3 regions of the Salinivibrio sp. PR919 genome follow, and region 2 is predicted to be linked to each of the others. Evidence: predicted binding sites of a transcription regulator. Region 2 holds the regulator's gene; each other region holds the start of a gene.
The links. The regulator CRP, encoded in region 2, controls carbon source genes, mostly activating them, when cyclic AMP is high. The targets are predictions, from matches to a motif close to TGTGANNNNNNTCACA.
Positions count from the first base shown of each region.

Region 1: a site for CRP is predicted at 1,230-1,245, ahead of gltB (glutamate synthase large subunit). Genes of this name have one in related genera too.
Region 3: a site for CRP is predicted at 1,305-1,320, ahead of BZG83_RS01810 (NupC/NupG family nucleoside CNT transporter). Genes of this name have one in related genera too.

Region 1 covers NZ_MUFL01000030.1:15,355-23,062, reverse strand. Annotated here, with positions in the region: gene gltB (glutamate synthase large subunit) at 1-1,144, opposite strand, end outside; gene BZG83_RS07780 (GGDEF domain-containing protein) at 1,771-3,549, shown strand; gene arcB (aerobic respiration two-component sensor histidine kinase ArcB) at 3,570-5,918, shown strand; gene arcA (two-component system response regulator ArcA) at 5,983-6,702, opposite strand; gene BZG83_RS07765 (DUF3293 domain-containing protein) at 7,127-7,558, shown strand; gene BZG83_RS07760 (putative 4-hydroxy-4-methyl-2-oxoglutarate aldolase) at 7,569-7,708, shown strand, end outside.
Region 2 covers NZ_MUFL01000021.1:14,109-21,914, reverse strand. Annotated here, with positions in the region: gene BZG83_RS05990 (aspartate aminotransferase family protein) at 1-1,079, shown strand, start outside; gene astA (arginine N-succinyltransferase) at 1,109-2,131, shown strand; gene astD (succinylglutamate-semialdehyde dehydrogenase) at 2,134-3,612, shown strand; gene BZG83_RS05975 (DUF1338 domain-containing protein) at 3,623-4,417, shown strand; gene BZG83_RS05970 (hypothetical protein) at 4,469-5,335, opposite strand; gene crp (cAMP-activated global transcriptional regulator CRP) at 5,464-6,096, opposite strand; gene BZG83_RS05960 (phosphoribulokinase) at 6,348-7,217, opposite strand; gene BZG83_RS05955 (YheU family protein) at 7,277-7,495, opposite strand; gene BZG83_RS05950 (hydrolase) at 7,644-7,806, opposite strand, start outside.
Region 3 covers NZ_MUFL01000005.1:58,877-63,344, reverse strand. Annotated here, with positions in the region: gene BZG83_RS01810 (NupC/NupG family nucleoside CNT transporter) at 11-1,234, opposite strand; gene BZG83_RS01805 (BCCT family transporter) at 1,876-3,492, shown strand; gene BZG83_RS01800 (DUF294 nucleotidyltransferase-like domain-containing protein) at 3,670-4,468, shown strand, end outside.

The DNA of each region.
Region 1 (7,708 bases), on a different contig from region 2:
CGTAATCCCAAATGCCAATTTCAGAGGCGAGGGTGATGAATTTATCTTTAGTGACCACATAACGCGCAGGGCGCAAGCCGTTGCGGTCGAGATTACAAGCTGCATAACGGCCGTCAGACATCACAATACCGGCAGGACCATCCCATGGCTCCATGTGCATGGAGTTAAAGTCATAGAATGCACGCAGCTCATCATCCATATCCGGATGGTTTTGCCAAGCGGGCGGCACAAGTAGACGCATGGCGCGGAAGAGATCCATGCCACCGGACAAAAATACCTCAAGCATGTTATCTAGGCTCGACGAATCCGATCCTGATTCATTGACAAAAGGTGCGGCCTGATGGAGGTCTGGCAATAAGGGCGAGTTAAATTTGTATGCCCGTGTTCGTGCCCATTGGCGGTTACCTTCAATGGTGTTGATTTCACCATTGTGGGCAAGGTAACGAAACGGTTGAGCGAGCGGCCAGCGTGGTTGCGTGTTAGTACTAAAACGCTGGTGGAATAAACAGATCGAAGACTCGAGGCGTAAATCGGCCAAATCGGTGTAAAAGCGCGGCAAATCTGCCGGCATACACAAGCCTTTGTAGACGATGGTTTGGGTCGACAGACTGGTAATGTAGAAATCTGTGTCGTCAGCTAACGCTTTCTCTGCGCGGCGGCGCGCAATATACAGGCGACGTTCTAAATCGCGTGCGCGCCAACCGGCCGGGCCGTTAATAAAGACTTGTTCGATAACGGGGAGTGATTGCTTGGCGATTTCACCCAGCACGTCAGGGTTGGTTGGTACCGTACGCCAACCAACCACGGAGAGTGTTTCGGCACCAATTTCTTGTTCAAACACCGCGCGGGCGCGCTGCGCTTTCACCGGATCTGTGCTCAGGAAAAGCATTCCCACCGCATACAAACGGCTCAGGTTCCATTGGTTTTGTTCGGCAATAAGGCGAAAGAAACGGTCGGGCTTTTGGAGCAATAACCCACAACCGTCCCCGGTTTTACCATCGGAGTTAATCCCTCCGCGGTGGGTCATGCGATCAAGTGCGGAAATGGCGGTACGAACCAACTTGTGGCTGGGCTCACCTTCTTGATGGGCGATCAAACCAAAACCACAGTTATCCTTTTCCAACATTGGGTTGTACAGCGACATTGCAATTCTCCCTTGCTACTGCGTCACTCGCAGTGATTGCATTTATTGTCGTGATCCTCCTGACCACTCTGAAAGCGTCTAGGACTGTGACAGCTCACCCGTTATGTTGTGTTTTTTTAACGGGAAAATCGCGTGCTTGTAAGTAATTAAATTACTGATTTTCAACGCGATGCCTAGCCTGCCGTATCCAGAAAGCGCTATTCAGCGACCTTTCAAATTAACGGCAAAGCAGTTAAAGGTCAAATTTTATTATGCAGCCTTTATGCACCATGAAGCTTGGTGTGATGTCAATTAAACACCTGATATTTTCAGGTTTTGTGCCAATTTTTTCGGGAATAATAGCTATTCGCGTTTATGCTGTTTTGTTAAATAATTATTAATTTAAGGCCAAATTCGAGCATAAATTCTAACCAAAGAAAGAAATAAAGCAGGGTGCGTTTTATGTCTTCAGTTTCATAGCAAGATACGCTGTGATTTGATGTAAAAAAATGACAACTGACAGTAAAAACCTGTGAGGCACGTAGCCATGTATTTTGAGAAAACTGTGGCAAAATAGCGCTTCTATAAGCGACGCAACGGGAAAAGATGTCGCGAATCAAGGATGGTTGTGATCACACAGGAGCCGCATGGCATTTTTCATTTTATTTACATTTCTTGTTTTAGGTGCGGTGCTTGGCTACGCGTGGCGTGCGCGACAAGAAACCGTCGCGTTAACCCATTGGCGAGTGTATATGGCTGATCTCGATACGCCCCATGCCATTGTTACCGCCGATGAGGGTGACATCTTGTATGCCAATGCTGCTTGTGTGGAGGCATTTTCATTGGTGGACAGCAAAAACCACTTTAAAACGGCCAATGAGCACCAACGACAAGCGGTACGCGCCTTCATTGTTGCTCAGCAGTGGCCACGTCCTTTCTCTAATGTCGAAGCTAAGGTCAAAGCGCCTGGCGCGAATCGAGTACGCATTGGCGTGCGCTTGTCGGGCTTACCCATTCGTTGTCGGCGTAAAAAAGCATGGTTAGTGTCGCTAGCACCGCTGGCGCGCCACGCGCAATGGCAGTTACAGCATCAAGAACATGGTGTTTTGCTTAGCGTGATTAATTCGTTGGCTGAATTGGTTTGCTTTCAAGATGTCGATGGCAATGTGGTGGGAACCAATGCGGCCTTTGACCGCTTTTGGCGAGGCCGCGAGCAAGAGGGCATTATGTGGCATGCCGATCAGCCGTTGTCTGGCTCAAAGACGGTGCGTACTTGGGCATCGCAGTTAAACGGCGAAAGCTGTTTGCTCGAAACTAATATCACGGCGCTTAAAAATGATCAGCAACAGGTGGTTGGCACCTTGAGCATCAGTCATGATGTGACCGACTGGCACCAAATGCAGCAAAGTTTGCAACGCGAGGTGCATCATCGCCAATCGGCTGAGCAAGCGCTTCAGCAACGGAGCAATTTACTGAGCGCGATTTTTAATGCCAGTGTGGATCCGATTGGCATCTTTGATCAGGACTATTACCACCTTGCCTGTAATCAAGCCTATGCCGATGCGCTCGGGGTCTCCATTGAAGCGCTTGAGACCTCTCCAGCGCAAGAGGTCGTCGATGCAGATATTTTTGATCAGCATCGTCAGCGCGATCAGCATGTACTGGATACTGGGGAAACCGTTACCTATGAAGATGTGATTTGGCGGCCCAGCGGCGAGCAAACTTGGTTTGAAGTGACGAAATCGCGTATTGATGATCCGGTGACTGACAGCTTTGCAGTACTGGTGATGGCGCGCGATATCACCGAACGTAAGCACACCCAACAACAGCTAGCGGATGCGATCATGTCATTCCAAGAAATGAGCTTCGTGGATAGTTTGACCCAAGTGGCGAATCGACGCAGCTTTGATGAGCAATTGCGCAAGTTATGGCGGTCACACGCCCGTGAACAAACACCGCTTGCCTTGATCCTCTGTGACATCGACCATTTCAAACTTTACAACGATAATTATGGCCATCAACAAGGCGACTGGGCCTTGCAGCAAGTGGCGAACGCTTTTAAATCGGCGATTAATCGACCACTTGATGCGGTCGCACGTTATGGTGGAGAGGAATTTGCTATTGTATTGCCTCACACTGAGCTTGATGGGGCTGCTTTAGTTGCCGAGCGGGCAAGGGCGGCGTTGGCCGAGCGTGAAATCGCGCATCAGTATTCCCCGGTCGCAGCGGTGATGACCGCGAGTCTGGGCGTTGCGTGTATGATCCCCTCACCCGAAGGGGATTATGGGGAGCTTATCCATCAAGCCGACTTAGCCATGTACCAGGCGAAGCGGCTGGGGCGCAATCAAGTCAGCTTAATGGGACCAACGTCTAGCGCCACAGAGAGCGATGCGCGACGCCCTGAGCATGAACACTTCCACTCTTAACTGGCGTGTAGTAAGCCTTTATGAAACAACTCAAAGTATTAGCGCAGTATTATGTTGATTTGCTGGTCAAGCTGGGCATTGTCCGCTTCAGCATGCTACTTGCACTCGCGCTTGTGGCACTGGCCGTGGTGGTGCAAGTGGGCATCACCTTGGTGCTGGAAGGCACGGTGCAAAATATCGACATTATCCGCTCGATTTTCTTCGGCCTGGTGATCACCCCTTGGGCGGTTTATTTTTTGTCCGTGGTGGTGGATCAGCTGGAAGAATCGAGGCAGCGCTTATCTAAGCTGGTGTCTAAATTAGAAGAGATGCGTGCGCGAGACATGCGTCTTAACCGGCAATTGACCGAAAATATTGAGCAACTGAATTTAGAAATCGACGAGCGTAAAAAAGCTGAGAGTGCGCGCCAAGAGGCGATCAAGGATCTAGAAAACGAGGTGTATCAGCGGGAAAAAGCTCAGCTAGAGCTGGCCGAGCAAACCGCATTGCTGCGCTCGTTTATTGATGCGTCGCCGGATCTGATTTATTACCGCAATGCGAAGGGGCAGTTCTCCGGCTGTAACCGCGCGATGGAAGAGCTGACCGGCTATAAAGAGAAGGCGCTGAAGGGCCTGACGCCGTGGGATGTCTATCGCGAGGATATCGCCGCGAAAGTGGTGGAGACCGATCAGCAAGTCTTTGATAACAATGTCTCCATTACCTACGAGCAATGGCTTGAGTATCAAGATGGACGCAAGGCCTATTTTGAACTGCGCAAAGTCCCTTTCTTTGCGCGAGACGGGCGTCATTTGGGATTGCTGGGCTTTGGCCGTGAAATCACCGAACGTAAGCGTTATCAAGATGCATTGGAGAAAGCGAGCCGAGATAAAACCGCCTTTATCTCCACCATCAGCCACGAGCTGCGCACACCGCTTAATGGGATTGTCGGGTTGAGCCGCATGCTATTGGACTCGCCGCTGGATGATGATCAACGCAATTACTTACGTACCATTTACGTCAGTGCCATCACCTTGGGTAATATTTTCAACGATATTATCGATTTAGATAAATCCGATCGAAACCGGCTGTCCTTGTATCCCACTAGCATCGATCTGCGTGAATTTGTTACTGAGATTGAAAACATCTCTGGCCTGATGGCGGAGCAAAAAGGGCTGCGTTTTGAGCTTGAACGGGTGACAGATTTGCCGGAATTTGTCGCCGTGGATGCGACACGACTACGGCAAATTTTGTGGAATCTGGTCGGGAATGCGGTCAAGTTCACCAAGCAAGGCTGTGTGATCATCACCGTCAGTGCAGATGTGGAGGACGACAACGCGCATCTTTGCTTTGAAGTTGAAGACAGCGGGGTGGGGATCCCTGCTGATGAGCAAGATAAAATTTTTGCCATGTACTATCAGGTAAAACAAGGCGAAGAAAACTTGCATGCTGTGGGAACCGGGATTGGACTTGCCGTATCTCGCCAGTTAGCACGCATGATGGGAGGCGACATTACCGTCGATAGTGAAGAAGGCGAAGGGAGTACCTTTACCGTCACGGTTTCCGTGCCTTTGAGTGAGCCTGCGGATGATGAAGTCCAACTGCCCACGCGCAGCGATAGCCGCTTACGCATTTTGCTTGTCGAAGATATTGAGCTGAATATCACGGTCGCTACCAATTTATTGGAAAGTCTAGGCCATGAGGTGACCGTTGCGCGAGATGGTCAGTCGGCACTCAACACCTTTATGCCGGGGGCGTTTGATTTACTGTTGTTAGATATTCAATTACCGGATATGACCGGCTTTGATATTGCAGCAACATTACGCGAAACACAGTCGAGCTTACCACCACTTGTTGCATTAACCGCCAATGTGATCAAAGACAAAGGCGAGTACATCGACAAAGGCATGGATGATGCAATCAGCAAGCCGATTAGTGTCGCGGCACTTAGCCAAGTGATTGAGCGTTATGCGCTGGCGGAGGGGCAAGAAGCGGTGACTGACGAGAGTGCGTCGACGCGGCCAGTCGCAAGCGAGCAAGCGGAAAAGCTGTTGGATATGGACATGCTCACCGGCTATGTCGAGCTGGTTGGCACCGAGCCTGTGCGAAAAAGCATTGAAATGTTTGAACAATTGATGCCGGAATACATCGCGATTCTTGATTCGAATATGACCGCACGCGACCAAGATGGCATTGTGTCGGAAGCGCATAAAATTAAAGGTGCGGCAGGCTCAGTGGGCTTAAAGCATGTGCAAAAAGTGGCTCAAAAAGCGCAGTCTCCCGAGTTACCTGCGTGGTGGGAGAATATTGCCGATTGGGTTGATGAAATTAAAGTAGGCTATCAGCACGATCTGACGGTGTTAAAAGCATGGTTAGATGAGCAATCCTCCTAAACGCCACCAATAAGCTAAACAAAAAAGGCGCCATCAGGCGCCTTATTCATATTGGGTGTGCAACTTATTGATCTTCGAGCTCACCACAGAAGCGATAGCCTTCACCATGAATGGTGGCAATGATCTCTGGGGTGTCGCTGTGTGATTCGAAGTGCTTACGAATACGACGAATTGTGACATCCACAGTACGGTCATGCGGCTTTAGCTCGCGACCTGTCATCTTTTTCAACAGCTCAGCACGGGTCTGGATTTTGCCTGGGTTTTCACAGAAGTGCAGCAGGGCACGAAACTCTGAACGCGGCAATTTGAACGACTCGCCTTCAGGGTTAATCAAAGAGCGGCTGTTGATATCAAGAACCCAACCATTAAACACATACTGTTCAACGTTGCGTTTTTCTTCACCACCGTTCACGCTACTCATCGCACGGGTTAACAAGTTACGTGCACGAATGGTCAATTCACGAGGGTTAAATGGCTTGGTGATGTAGTCATCGGCACCAATTTCCAGCCCTAGGATTTTGTCGACCTCGTTGTCACGGCCCGTCAAGAACATCAATGCCATGTCGCCTTGTTCACGCAATTCACGCGCGAGCAATAGACCGTTTTTACCGGGCAAGTTGATGTCCATAATCACCAAGTGCACTTGATGATTGGATAGGACTTGATGCATCTCGTCGCCATCGCTGGCTTCAAAGACATTGTAACCTTCCGCTTCAAAGATACTTTTCAGCGTGTTACGTGTGACTTGTTCATCTTCTACAATCAGAATTTGCGGGGTTTGCATTGGCGATACCTAATATCTAAATAGAATCCGGTTGCACTTCACAGTCTAGTTCCACTAGCCCATGAAAAAAATTTACAAAATTGCGAGAGGATGCCTCGCAATCAACATATGGCACGCCATCCATAGAGAGGTGTGTGTCGATGCTAGACAACGCACCGTGTGTTCCAGTTGAGGTGGGGCGTTATCGGCCCTCGTAAGCCTCAGAGGCAATCACTGTTATATCCATTGATTGCCGCTAATTGTATTCATTTAACAGCGCGCTAACAATATATTACGGTGAACGTTGATGATTTTTTTCATCCTTTATTGACCCCAATCAAAAGCATCTTTGTTGGTGATTAGGGTCAACTTCCCGTTTAACTTTATGAATACTAGCGCATAATTAGCAATTAAGCATAATGTTAGTAACGAACAGGTGTAAATAATGTGTGATCAGAATAACGCCAGCGATTTGTGGAAAACTTACCAGCAGATCGCATTTCGGGCACCCCAAGCACCCAGTGTCCGCTCTTTTGCCATTCTTACCGCATTTAACCCTCGTAGCCAACCTTTATCTGAGAAAGAGAATCAATTACGTAATCGTCAACTCGCGGATGAGATGGAGAAAGCGGGGATCCGCTATTGGGCAATGCATGGTGGGGCACCTGATGGCAGCTGGTTTGAGCCGGGCTTTGCGGTTGCCCTGAGTCAAGACGAAGCGATTGCATTGGCGAAAACGTGGCAGCAAAACGCGATTTATTGGGTGGAGGAGGATACATTATGGTTACTGCCTGCACTGATGACAGATTTTGCGCCGCAGTCACTAGGCGTGACGTTTTCATCCCTGCTGGAGTTGACAGACTCATCAATGGACTAAGGAGAGCATCATGGACGATAGGCTACCTGATTTATGCGACAACCACCCAGACGCTGTGCGTTGGTTACCCATTCAGTGGCAAGATTTTGGCGCGGTGAGCGGCTTTGAAGGACGGATACGTACTGTTCGCTGTTATCACGATAACTCCAA
Region 2 (7,806 bases):
CGGGTGGGATTGCGGTGAGCTGTTTGGGCCATTGTCATCCCGTCATGGTGGATGCGTTGACTGAGCAAGCTCAAAAGCTTTGGCACTTAAGCAACGTCATGACGAATGCACCTGCATTGCGTCTTGCAAAGCGCCTCACTGAGTTGTCATTTGCGGATCGTGTTTTCTACGCAAACTCTGGCGCCGAAGCGAACGAAGCAGCGCTAAAGTTGGCGCGCCGCTGGGCAAAAGAAGAACACGGCGAGCACAAAAGCGAAATCATTGCGTTTAGCAAAGGTTTCCATGGTCGCACCTTCTTCACGGTCACCGTGGGCGGTCAACCTGCTTATTCTGACGGTTTTGGTCCTAAGCCGGGTGATATTACCCACCTGCCATACAATGACTTAGCAGCGCTGGCTGATCATATCTCCGATCGCACTTGTGCGGTGATGATGGAGCCACTGCAAGGTGAAGGCGGCATTATTCCTCCAGAGCCGGGTTTCTTGGAAGGTGTACGTGAGCTGTGTGACAAACACAATGCCTTGCTGATCTTCGATGAAGTGCAAACCGGTAATGGCCGTACGGGCACCTTCTATGCGTATCAACAATCGGGCGTCGCTCCCGATATCTTAGCCACCGCTAAGTCACTGGGTGGGGGGATCCCGATTGGTGCCATGTTGACCACCGAAGCCCTAGCGGCACACATGAAACCGGGGACGCATGGCTCAACCTATGGCGGTAACCCCTTGGCATGTGCGGTCGCAGAAGCGGTGGTGGACGAAGTGACCAAACCCGAGGTTCTTGACGGTGTTATTGAGCGCGAACAGTGGTTCCGCGATGGTCTAGAAGCGATCAACGATAAATACGGCATCTTCAGTGAAGTGCGCGGTAAAGGTTTGTTGCTTGGCGCGGCACTCAACAAGGAGTGGGAAGGGCGTGCGCGAGACATCTTAGTGGCGGCCGGTGAGGAAGGCTTGCTGGTGCTGGTCGCGGGCCCGAATGTGGTGCGTTTCACCCCATCATTGGTGATTACCAAAGCGGATATTGAAGAAGGTATGGCGCGCCTTGATCGTGCTATTGCGAAGGTCGTTGCTGCATAAGGCGGCCTTTACACTCGGAGGGATTTGAGATGTTAGTTATTCGGCCTATCCGTGCGTCAGATTTTGATGCACTGATGTTGTGTGCGGAAGAGTCCGGTCATGGATTTACCTCATTGCCGGTTGATGCCGATTTGCTACAAGGACGTATCAACAATTCGCTAGAAAGCTTTGCCAAGCACGTCACTAGCCCTGGCATGGAAGGCTACCTGATGGTGGCCGAAGATACCGAAACAGGTGAGGTTGCGGGCACCACGGGGATCGAGGCGGCAATCGGCCTCGATAGCCCCTTTTATAGTTATCACTTAACTAAAGTGGTGCACTCATCGCGCAAGCTCAATGTCCATAACATTGTTGAAGTGCTGACGTTTGGTAACAACTACACCGGAGCGACGGAAATTTGCACCCTGTTTTTGCGTCCTGAGTTTCGAGGTGGCCTCAACGGTAAACTGCTTTCCAAGTGTCGCTTCTTGATGCTCGCTGAGTTTCCTGAGCGCTTTGCGGATGTGATTTTTGCCGAAATGCGTGGCGTGTCTGATGATGATGGCAATTCGCCGTTCTGGCAGTGGCTTAAGGACAACTTCTTTTCGATTGACTTTACTTTGGCCGATTACCTAACCGGTATCGGTGCGAAAGGGTTTATTGCCGACTTAATGCCTAAGTTGCCGATTTACGTCAGTCTGTTGAGTGAAGAAGCGCGTGCTGTGATTGGACAAGTGCACCCGAAAACACGGCCAGCACTGCGTCTGTTGGAGAAAGAAGGCTTTTCATGCCGAGGATATGTGGACATCTTTGATGCCGGTCCAACGGTCGAGTGTTTGCGCCACAATATCGAATCGGTCCGCCATTCATTTAATGCGACGGCTAGCGTGCGTGAGCATAGCAGTGCTCAGCACTACTTAATTTCGAATACCGATTTTGCGGGCTTCCGCGCGACTGCGGCGAAAGCGGCACTTGATCCGGAAACCAATCACGTTGTGATTGCGCCAGAGGTTGCCGAAGCGCTGCAAGTTAAAGACGGCGATCGACTCCGTTTGATCGCGATGGAGGAGTAAGGATGACACATCAAACCGCAGGCCATTTGATCAATGGTGAATGGACGCCGGGTGAAGGCGACGTCATGACTTCGCTAAACCCTTTTGATAGCCGTTGTATTTGGCAAGGCAATGAAGCCACGAAACCGCAGGTTGAACAAGCGGTAAGCGCGGCACGACAAGCCTTTCTTACTTGGCGGAATACCGATTTTGCCGAGCGCCAAGCCTTGGTAGAACGCTTCGCTGAAATTGTGAAAGCCAATACCGACGATCTGGCGCGTACCATCGCTGAAGAAACCGGTAAGCCATTTTGGGAAACCAAAACCGAAGTGGGCGCCATGGTGGGTAAAATTGCCATTTCGCTGCGCGCTTACCATGAACGTACAGGATCGCGGGAAAAAGACGTCAATGGTACGCAAGCTGTACTGCGGCATCGTCCCCTTGGTGTGATGGCAGTGTTTGGGCCGTATAATTTCCCCGGTCACTTGCCTAATGGCCATATTGTCCCGGCACTATTGGCCGGAAACAGTGTGGTTTTCAAGCCATCCGAACTGACGCCTAAAGTGGCTGAACAAACCCTTGGCTACTGGTTAGAAGCCGGTCTACCTGCTGGGCTGATTAACTTGGTGCAAGGGGGTCGTGATACCGGCGAAGCGCTAGCACAAGCGCGAGGTATTGATGGCCTTCTATTTACCGGGAGTGCCAACACCGGACACATCCTCCATCGCCAGTTTGCCGGCCAACCGGACAAAATGCTGGCATTGGAAATGGGGGGCAATAACCCACTGGTTATCAGTGATAAACATAGTGGTGTGGATGCCACGGTTTATACCATTATTCAATCGGCTTACCTCAGTGCCGGTCAGCGTTGTACGTGTGCACGTCGTTTGCTTCTTCCTAAAGGGGAGGTGGGTGACAAGATCTTGGCGCGCTTGGCAGCGTGGACTAAAACGATCCGTGTGGGCGGCCAATTCGATGATCCGGCGCCCTTTATGGGCGCACAGATCTCTGTGGCGGCAGCCGAAGGGATCTTAGCCACTCAGCAAAAACTGATCGATCTCGGTGGCAAGCCAGTCGTCGCTTGTGAACATCGCCATGATGCCGTGATCTCGCCGGGGATCATTGATGTTAGCGGGATCGCCGAGTTACCCGATGAAGAATACTTCGGTCCTTTATTGCAGGTGCAGCGTTACACCGATATGGCCGATGCATTGACGAAAGCGAATGATACCCGCTACGGCTTATCGGCAGGCCTTATCAGTGACGACGATGGTGAATGGCAATACTTCCTTGACCATATTCGCGCCGGTATTGTAAACCGTAACCGTCAATTGACCGGTGCCAGTGGGGATGCACCATTTGGTGGTCCGGGCGCGTCGGGTAACCTGCGTCCAAGTGCTTATTATGCCGCCGATTATTGTGCCTACCCTATGGCATCGATGGAAGGCGAGCAGGTCACCTTGCCCGAGAGCTTTGCGCCGGGGATCACGCCTCTTGATTAAGGAGAACAACATGGATAGTTGCCAAGCGTTATTTGACAGACTGTGGCAAGACTACACCCAGCGTCTTTGCCCTTCTGCGCAGAAAGTGCATGGGTTGCTCGAAGAAGGCCAACCCCTGATCAATGATCACATTGCACTGCGCACCTTTGCACTGCCTAATGTAGGGCTGGACAAGCTTGCCCGTCCTTTTATTGCGTTGGGCTATGAACCGAAAGGTGAGTACACCTTTGAAGCGAAGAAGCTCAACGCACGTCACTACGAGCATCCCGACCCTTTGATGCCGAAAGTGTTTATTAGTGAATTGATGGTGGGCCAATGCTCGACAACATTGCAATCCATCGTGCGCGACTTAGTGGCGAATGTAGACGATGATGCGCTGAAAGGGAGCGATTTTCTTCATCAAGGACGTTTGTGGGAGTTGGATTGGCAAACCTACAAGACGTTAGCGGATGAAAGTGAATATGCAGCTTGGGTGGCAGCGCATGGCTATGGGGCGAACCACTTTACCGTCAGCGTGAATCAGCTGAACAACCATGATAGCTGTCAAGCGGTTAACGATACCTTGCGCCAAAATGGTTTTACCATTAACGAATCTGGCGGGGAGGTCAAAGGGGATGCATCAGTCTTTTTGGAGCAATCCTCGACGATGGCTGATCGCGTGCCGGTGCAATTTAGCGATGCACGCCATGATATTCCGGGGGGGTTCTACGAGTTTGCGAAACGGTATCCGCTTCCGGACGGTGAACTTTATCAAGGTTTTGTCGCCGCCTCGGCTGATAAAATCTTTGAAAGTACGCATCAATAGTGGCGAGAGAAGAAAAGGAGAGCGATGCTCTCCTTTTTTGGGTGGCTGTGTTTAGCGACTTTCAATATCGAGCCAGAATTTATCGTCAATCGCCTGAGTTTCATTACTCAGATGTGGGTTGTCGACGCGAATAAAGGTGCGCTCACCAATATTGGCTTTCTCAAAGGTCTCTTTTACCAGAGGCGCATTCTCAAAAAATTCGATGAAGGATCCGTCTTGATAGGCGGCCGCAAAGGCATCATTGAGCATGGTCGCCACCTCTGGGTTTTGGGGCGATACAAACAAGAACATCGGGAAGCGATAGATCAGCATTAAGTGCGGATCGACCAACAGATTTGCATATTGAGGTCGCTCTGCCAGTTCGCTAAAAGGTTCGATAAGCGCACGCGGGAAGAGGTCTGCCCGTCCGGTATCGACGGCTTTAAAGATATTCTCAAAGCTTGAAATTTCTCGAACCCGAAATCCCGCTGACTGCAAGACCTTCACATCGGCCCAGCCTTGCCCTTGGATCATGGTCAGATTATTGAGCCCTGCTTGGTCACTGATTTGTGCAAGCTTGGGTTCGGTGGCTTGATTAGTAATGAACAAGCGATGGCCTAAGAGACCCCGAAAAACTGGATAACGGATGGGAAGTAACTCTGACTCAAGGGTACGGTCGGCCCCGAGCCAATCTACCGTCAGTCGTCCTTGTTTCAGCATTTCTACTTTACGAGACTGAGAGCCAATTTGGCCTTGAAAGGCCTGTAACGTGACAGACTCACCCGATTTTTCCGCTAAAAACTCAATCAAGTCGATAGCGTATAAATCGAGGGCAGAGCCAGCCCGTGGTTCTGGGTGGACAATGGTGATATTCGCCGCAGCAGTTGAAGAAACCGCCGCGAGTAGCAATGCAGCAAGGGTGTGACGTAAGCTTCTCATAAACGACATCCTGTTAATCAGTTGTTAGATGGGTCGTTTTTGAAGTGTAGAACTTAGGTAATGAGTTTCCAGTCAATAAAAATAAAAAACCGACGCAAAAGCGCCGGTTTTATCGCAACACGCGAGGATTAGCGTGTGCCGTAAACCACAATGGTTTTACCGTGAGCTGAGATAAGATTCTGCTCTTCCAGCATTTTAAGGATACGCCCAACCGTCTCACGCGAACAGCCAACAATTTGACCGATTTCCTGACGCGTGATCTTGATTTGCATGCCGTCAGGGTGAGTCATGGCGTCAGGTTGCTTCGCCAAGTTCAGTAGGGTTTGTGCAATGCGGCCGGTCACGTCCAGGAAGGCAAGGTCTCCCACTTTCTGGCTGGTCACTTGCAGGCGACGCGCCATCTGAGAGGAGAGACGCATCAAAATGTCTGGGTTAACTTGGATCAGCTGGCGGAATTTCTTGAATGAAATTTCTGCCACTTCGCAAGGTGATTTCGCACGTACCCATGCGGTGCGCTCTTGGTCCTCTTCGAACAGACCAAGTTCGCCGATGAAGTCACCTTGGTTAAGGTAAGACAGGATCATCTCCTTGCCTTCTTCATCTTTGATTAGTACGGCCACAGAACCTTTCACGATGTAGTACAAGGTCTCCGCCTTTTCCCCTGCATGGATCAGAGTACTTTTGGACGGGTACTTGTGAATATGACAATGTGAAAGGAACCACTCGAGTGTAGGGTCTGTTTGAGGTTTTCCTGGAACCATATAACTTATTTCCTCTGCATGTGTTGCCCGGCAACGACGTCCTGTCTTTGTCTGAATGGAAACCCATCAGTCCAATGCACAGAATACGAGGTCTTGGCGCAGGCTACAAGCTCACTGTATGTTAACAAGAGTGTATCTTTTTTCTATCTGGATTTCTTGATTTTGATCTAAGCCAACCGCCTAAAAATTCGGCAAAAATGTGGCTAAGATCACGACCTGAGAAGTAATACACGTTAAGTGCGCTACGGCGCTTAACCTATCTTGCCTTTCTCAATCAACTGTTGGATCAAGGGGCGAATAATCAGCTCCATCGCAAATCCCATTTTACCGCCGGGCACGACCAGCGTGTTGTGCCGAGACATAAAGGCGCCACTGATCATTTGCAGTAAATAAGGAAAATCGACGTTCTTCATGCCACGAAAGCGGATCACGACAAAACTTTCGTCGAGTGACGGGATCCCTTTTGCATTCAGCGGGTTAGATGTATCTACGGTTGGGACGCGTTGGAAGTTAATATGCGTGCGAGAAAACTGCGGCGTAATATAGTGCAAGTAATCGTCCATGGAACGCACAATGGAGTCCGTAACGGCCTCGCGGGAATGGCCGCGGTCGCGCGTATCGCGGACAAACTTTTGAATCCACTCCAAGTTAACGATAGGCACCATGCCGATCAGTAAATCAACATGTTGGGCGACATTGACGTCACCATCCACCACTCCGCCATGCAAGCCTTCATAAAATAATACGTCGGTATTTTCAGGCAGATCTTGCCAGGGAGTGAAGGTGCCCGGCATTTGATTATAAGGCACGGCTTCATCAAAGGTGTGTAGATAACGACGATACTTGCCGGTGCCTTGTTCGCCATATTCTTTAAAAAATTGCTCAAGGCGTGGGAAGTCGTTGGCCGTGGGGCCAAAGTAGCTAATATGACGACCTTGTTCACGTGCTTTACGGATCTCAACATCCATCTCTGGCCGCGTGAAGCGGTGAAAGCTATCGCCCTCTAACCAAGAGGCTTTGATGTTCATCATATTGAACATCTTGCGAAACGCTTCGGAGGTCGTGGTTGTGCCTGCGCCAGATGAACCGGTCACAGCGATGATTGGGTGTTTAGCCGACATGACGAGCCCTGTCATTGATCAGTCTGAATTTACACCGCAGCCCACAATGGGAGGCGGTGTTACGGTCTGAGATCGCGCTGACGACGAATATCCACTGTCTCATGCAGCTCAGAGTATACAATCACGGCATCGCCGGATTTTAATTGTTCGCGCACTTGTTCAACTTTCTCAGCAAAGCTGACTTCCTGCTCACCGTAATCTGTCCCTTCCCGCAACACAAAGTGCTCAATTAAATTGGTCAAGGTTTCGGCTGGCACAGATTGCCATGGAACCATCATACTACATCACCTTTTGCTGACACCTAGATGGCACGGACGCCATCTCCGTGCTTAGGTTGTGAATTAGCTCCCATTTTACCGAATTATGCGCGTAGGTGCAGTGTATCTATGTCGATTCAGTCACAATTTATCGTGACGAATAGGGGCATCAGGTGTCGAGTTGCTCAGCTATCCACGCGGGCACTGCCTCTTCCAACCATAAACGCGGTGCACGCCAACGGCCAGTGACAAACCCAACATGTCCGCCATGGTCAGTGAGTTGATAGCGTATATTGGCCGGTAATGGCGTGGTTGGGATCACCGCGTCGGTC
Region 3 (4,468 bases), on a different contig from region 2:
GTGATTGAGGTTACAAAGTCAGATACAGCCCTGCTAATGTTGCGCTCATCAGATTTGCTAAGGTGGCGGCAAGAATGGCACGCATTCCTAATTTGGCGATATCACCTCGGCGCTCTGGAACAATACCGCCCAGTCCGCCCATCAACATCGCGATCGAAGTGAGGTTGGCAAAGCCGCACAGAGCAAAGGTAACAATGGCTTGGCTATGGGGAGAAAGTGCACCTTTTAGATTCATAAAATCAGCAAACGCCACAAATTCATTCACCGCAATTTTCTTACCAATCAAGGTACCCGCAGTCATTGCTTCCCCCCACGGAATACCGATGAGCCAAGCAACTGGTGCAAACACATAGCCGAATATCCACTCCAGGCTCAACTGAGGCATATTGATCATAGGACCAAGTTTACCCAACCCGCCGTTAATCAGCGCAATCATGCTGATCACGGCCAGTAAGCTAGCCCCGACTGCCATCGCAATTTGTAATCCACTTAAAGCACCTTGTGTGCCTGCATCGATCAAGTTGACAGGCTTATCGTGGTTATCTTGCTCGGCTTGCGCTTGGGTATGGCTGATAGGCGCTTCGGTCTGCGGGACCATAATCTTTGCCATCATTAGACCGGCTGGTGCGGACATAAAGGCGGCAGCGAYCAGGTATTTCATTTCAACACCGAGGCCTGCGTATCCAACCATGGTGCCTCCAGCGACGGAGGCTAACCCGCCGACCATGACTGCAAATAATTCTGAGCGCGTCATTGAGGCGAGAAAAGGGCGCACGACAAGAGGGGCTTCTACCGATCCGACAAAGATATTGGCAGTGGCTGACATCGATTCAGTGCGCGAGGTGCCGAGTACGCGTCGTAGTACGCCACCGATCAGGCGAATAATCCAAGCCATGATCCCTAAATGGTAAAGCACCGCGATCAGAGCGGAGAAAAAGACGATAGTTGGTAAAACGTTGAAAGCAAAGATAAAGCCAAGTTTAAATTTCGCGAGATCACCAAATAGAAACTCAGCACCAATATCGCCAAAGCTAATAATTGCGGACACGGCTTCTGATGCGTTAGCCAGAATGCGCTGACCAAGCGGGACGGAGATAATAAACCCGGCAAAGACGATTTGAATAACGAAAGCGCCACCGACGGTACGCCAGTTGATCGCGCGACGATTTTCTGAAAATCCAATCGCGATAAGAAAGAGGACGCTAATCCCCAAAAGGCCGATGCCAAATTGCATGATGCTTGCTCCGCAAACGTTAAACTGGGATGGAAAACGATTGCGGCGGTATTGTACTTATTTTTCTCAGTGTGACAAGTGTCACGAATAAATCATATTGTTGCATTATTTTGCATTTTTGTGGCTTGGAGGTTATGCGCTCGTAGGCGAGTCGTGCGAGCTCAGAGCGGCTTCACGATAGGTACTTGAACAGACGCATGCTATTCACGATGTCTTTGTGATCCATCAAAAGTTTTGCTGGTGAACATAGGTATTTTTTGTGAGCACTATCAATGAATTCTTTTTATGATACGGCGTATTTCCGCTAAACCTAGAAGAGGAATGTGTATGACACGATCCTTTATAGCTCTGAAATAAAGAGTTCAAATGAGTTCTAGGCCGCGTCTAGTCTGGGATTGAGTGGATATATTGATTAATAGCTGGTTATAAAATCGACATTTGGTTAGTGCCCTAATTAAATCGTTACGCATTTATGTTAGGGTAGTGAGCTGTGTGGATGTTGCGGTTCTTGCTGCTGGTCAACTTTTTTATCCGCGTTTTGCGATGAAAAGGCCAATTGAGCGCACAGGCCACCGACACTCACAGGCTTCCGAACAAACGGACTAAGGAGTTAACTCGTGAGCGATAAAAGCCATGAAGATATGATGAAACCGGACGGGAAAGTTAACCCGATCGATACTGACTACCAGGTCGGTCAGGATAACGTGGCCGTTAAACTTGGCCCGTTTGGTTTTGATATTCACAACCGAGTATTTATGGTCTCGGGGCTGGCCATTATGGCCTTTGTATTTGTCACTTTGGCATTTCAAAACCAAATCGGCCCTGTTTTTGGTGATCTTCGGGGTTGGTTGACCTCGAACCTAGACTGGTTCTTCCTTTCTGCAGGTAATATTTTTGTTATCGCCTGTCTAGTGCTGATTGTGTCACCTTTGGGTCGCGTTCGTCTCGGCGGGACAGAAGCTAAGCCGGATTATAGCTATGCGGGTTGGTTTGCGATGTTGTTTGCCGCCGGTATGGGTATTGGTTTGATGTTCTACGGTGTTTCAGAGCCGTTAACACACTTTCAAACCTCATTGGGCGGTACCGCTGTTGATGCAAACGGTATTCGTACCGACTGGGCACCGTTAGGTGCTGCAGCCGGAGATGCTGAAGCGGCTCGACGCCTAGGTATGTCTGCAACGATTTTCCACTGGGGTCTTCACCCTTGGGCTATCTACGCTGTCTTGGCGCTAGGTCTGGCTCTGTTTGCCTACAACAAAGGTTTGCCTTTGACCATGCGTTCTGTCTTTTACCCGCTCTTTGGCGAGCGTGTATGGGGCTGGACCGGCCACGTGATCGATATTCTTGCGATCATCGCGACCCTCTTCGGCCTTGCAACGTCATTGGGTCTCGGAGCATCACAGGCGTCTGCTGGTCTTCACTATCTGTTTGATACCCCACTGGGTAACACCACTGAGGTGCTGCTTGTCATGGGTATCACCGCGATGGCCATCCTGTCTGTGGTTGCCGGGGTAGATAAAGGGGTGAAACGCCTTTCCGAAGTGAACATGCTGCTTGCGCTGCTACTGCTTATCTTTGTGATTGCAGTGGGTCCAACGCTAGCCATTTTGACCGGTTTCTTTGGTAACCTCGCCGCGTACCTTCAAAACTTGCCTGCGCTGTCTATGCCGTTTGCACGTGAAGATGCCAACTTTACGCAGGGCTGGACTTCGTTCTATTGGGCATGGTGGATTTCATGGTCCCCATTTGTAGGTATGTTTATTGCGCGTGTATCTCGTGGCCGCACAGTGCGTGAGTTTATCACCTGCGTATTGCTGATCCCATCTGCTGCTTGTGTGTTATGGATGACCGCATTCGGTGGCACCGCGATTGGTCAATTTGTAAACGAAGGTTACACCGCAGTTGTTGATGCAGAGCTGTCACTGAAACTGTTTGCGATGTTGGATGATTTGCCGTTGGCATCGATTACCTCATTCATCGGTATCATTCTGGTTATCGTGTTCTTTGTGACCTCGTCTGACTCGGGCTCATTGGTTATCGATACCATTTCTGCAGGCGGTAAAGTGAACGTGCCAGTGCCACAACGTGTTTTCTGGGCGTCTTTCGAGGGTCTAGTTGCGGTGGCGCTTATCCTTGGTGGTGGCTTGGTTGCCCTACAAGCGATGGCGGTTTCAACCGGCTTCCCGTTCACGATTGTACTCTTGGTGGCGACGGCTTCCTTGTTTAAAGGGTTGGCATCAGAGCCGCGCGCTAAGTAACTGTACGTGCTAAGTAACTAACAGTTAGCTATGATGAAAAAGGCAGGCCCTCGGGACTGCCTTTTTTATTACCAACAACTTTGATATGTGATGGGTGAGACAACGCTTTTAGGTTTCATCTATTGTAAATAGTCAACCGCATACCCTTGCACTTTCTCGCAACGCTAGGTGAGCATCATGGAAGCTGAACAAGTTGAAATTGCGACATTTCTTTCCCAATACGCCCCTTTTGAATCGATTCCCGAAGAGGTGGTTGCTGAGGTCGCGCAAAGCATCGAAATTAGTTATCACCGAGCGGGCACGACGATTTTTGCCTACGGCGATGAGATTCATGATTTAGCCATGATCCGTAGCGGTGCTGTCGAGCTGTATCGTCGTAATGGCACCTTGTACAACCGTATCGCCGAGGGGGATATCTTCGGTCAAATGGGGCTTTTGATGAACAACCGGGTGCGTATGCCCGCCAAGGCGATCGAAGACACCTTGGTGTACTTCATCCCTGAGGCGACATTTAACCGCTTGTTTGATGAATTTGAACACTTTGCCGATTTTGTCGAGGTCGAAGACCGGACGCGATTACGTCAGGCGGTATCGAGCCATAATGAAGCCAATGATCTGACGACGTCCAAGGTTAAGAAGCTGATTATTCGCGACCCCGTGATGATCGATAGTACCGACTCGGTACAATATGCAGCCCAAGTTATGTCGCAAGAAGCGGTCTCGTCAATTTTGGTGATGGGCGATGAGCCAGATCCAGAAACTGGCCTGAATCCAGTGCTGGGGATCATTACTGATCGTGACTTACGTAATCGCGTGTTAGCAGAAGGCTTGCCTTATGAAACGCCGGTACAAGAAATCATGTCGCCCCAGCTGATCACCCTCGATCATAATGCCTACATCTTTGAAGCCATGCTCACCATGCTGCGCTCAAACCTCCACCACGTACCGGTACTGCAACATGGCAAACCACTGGGTG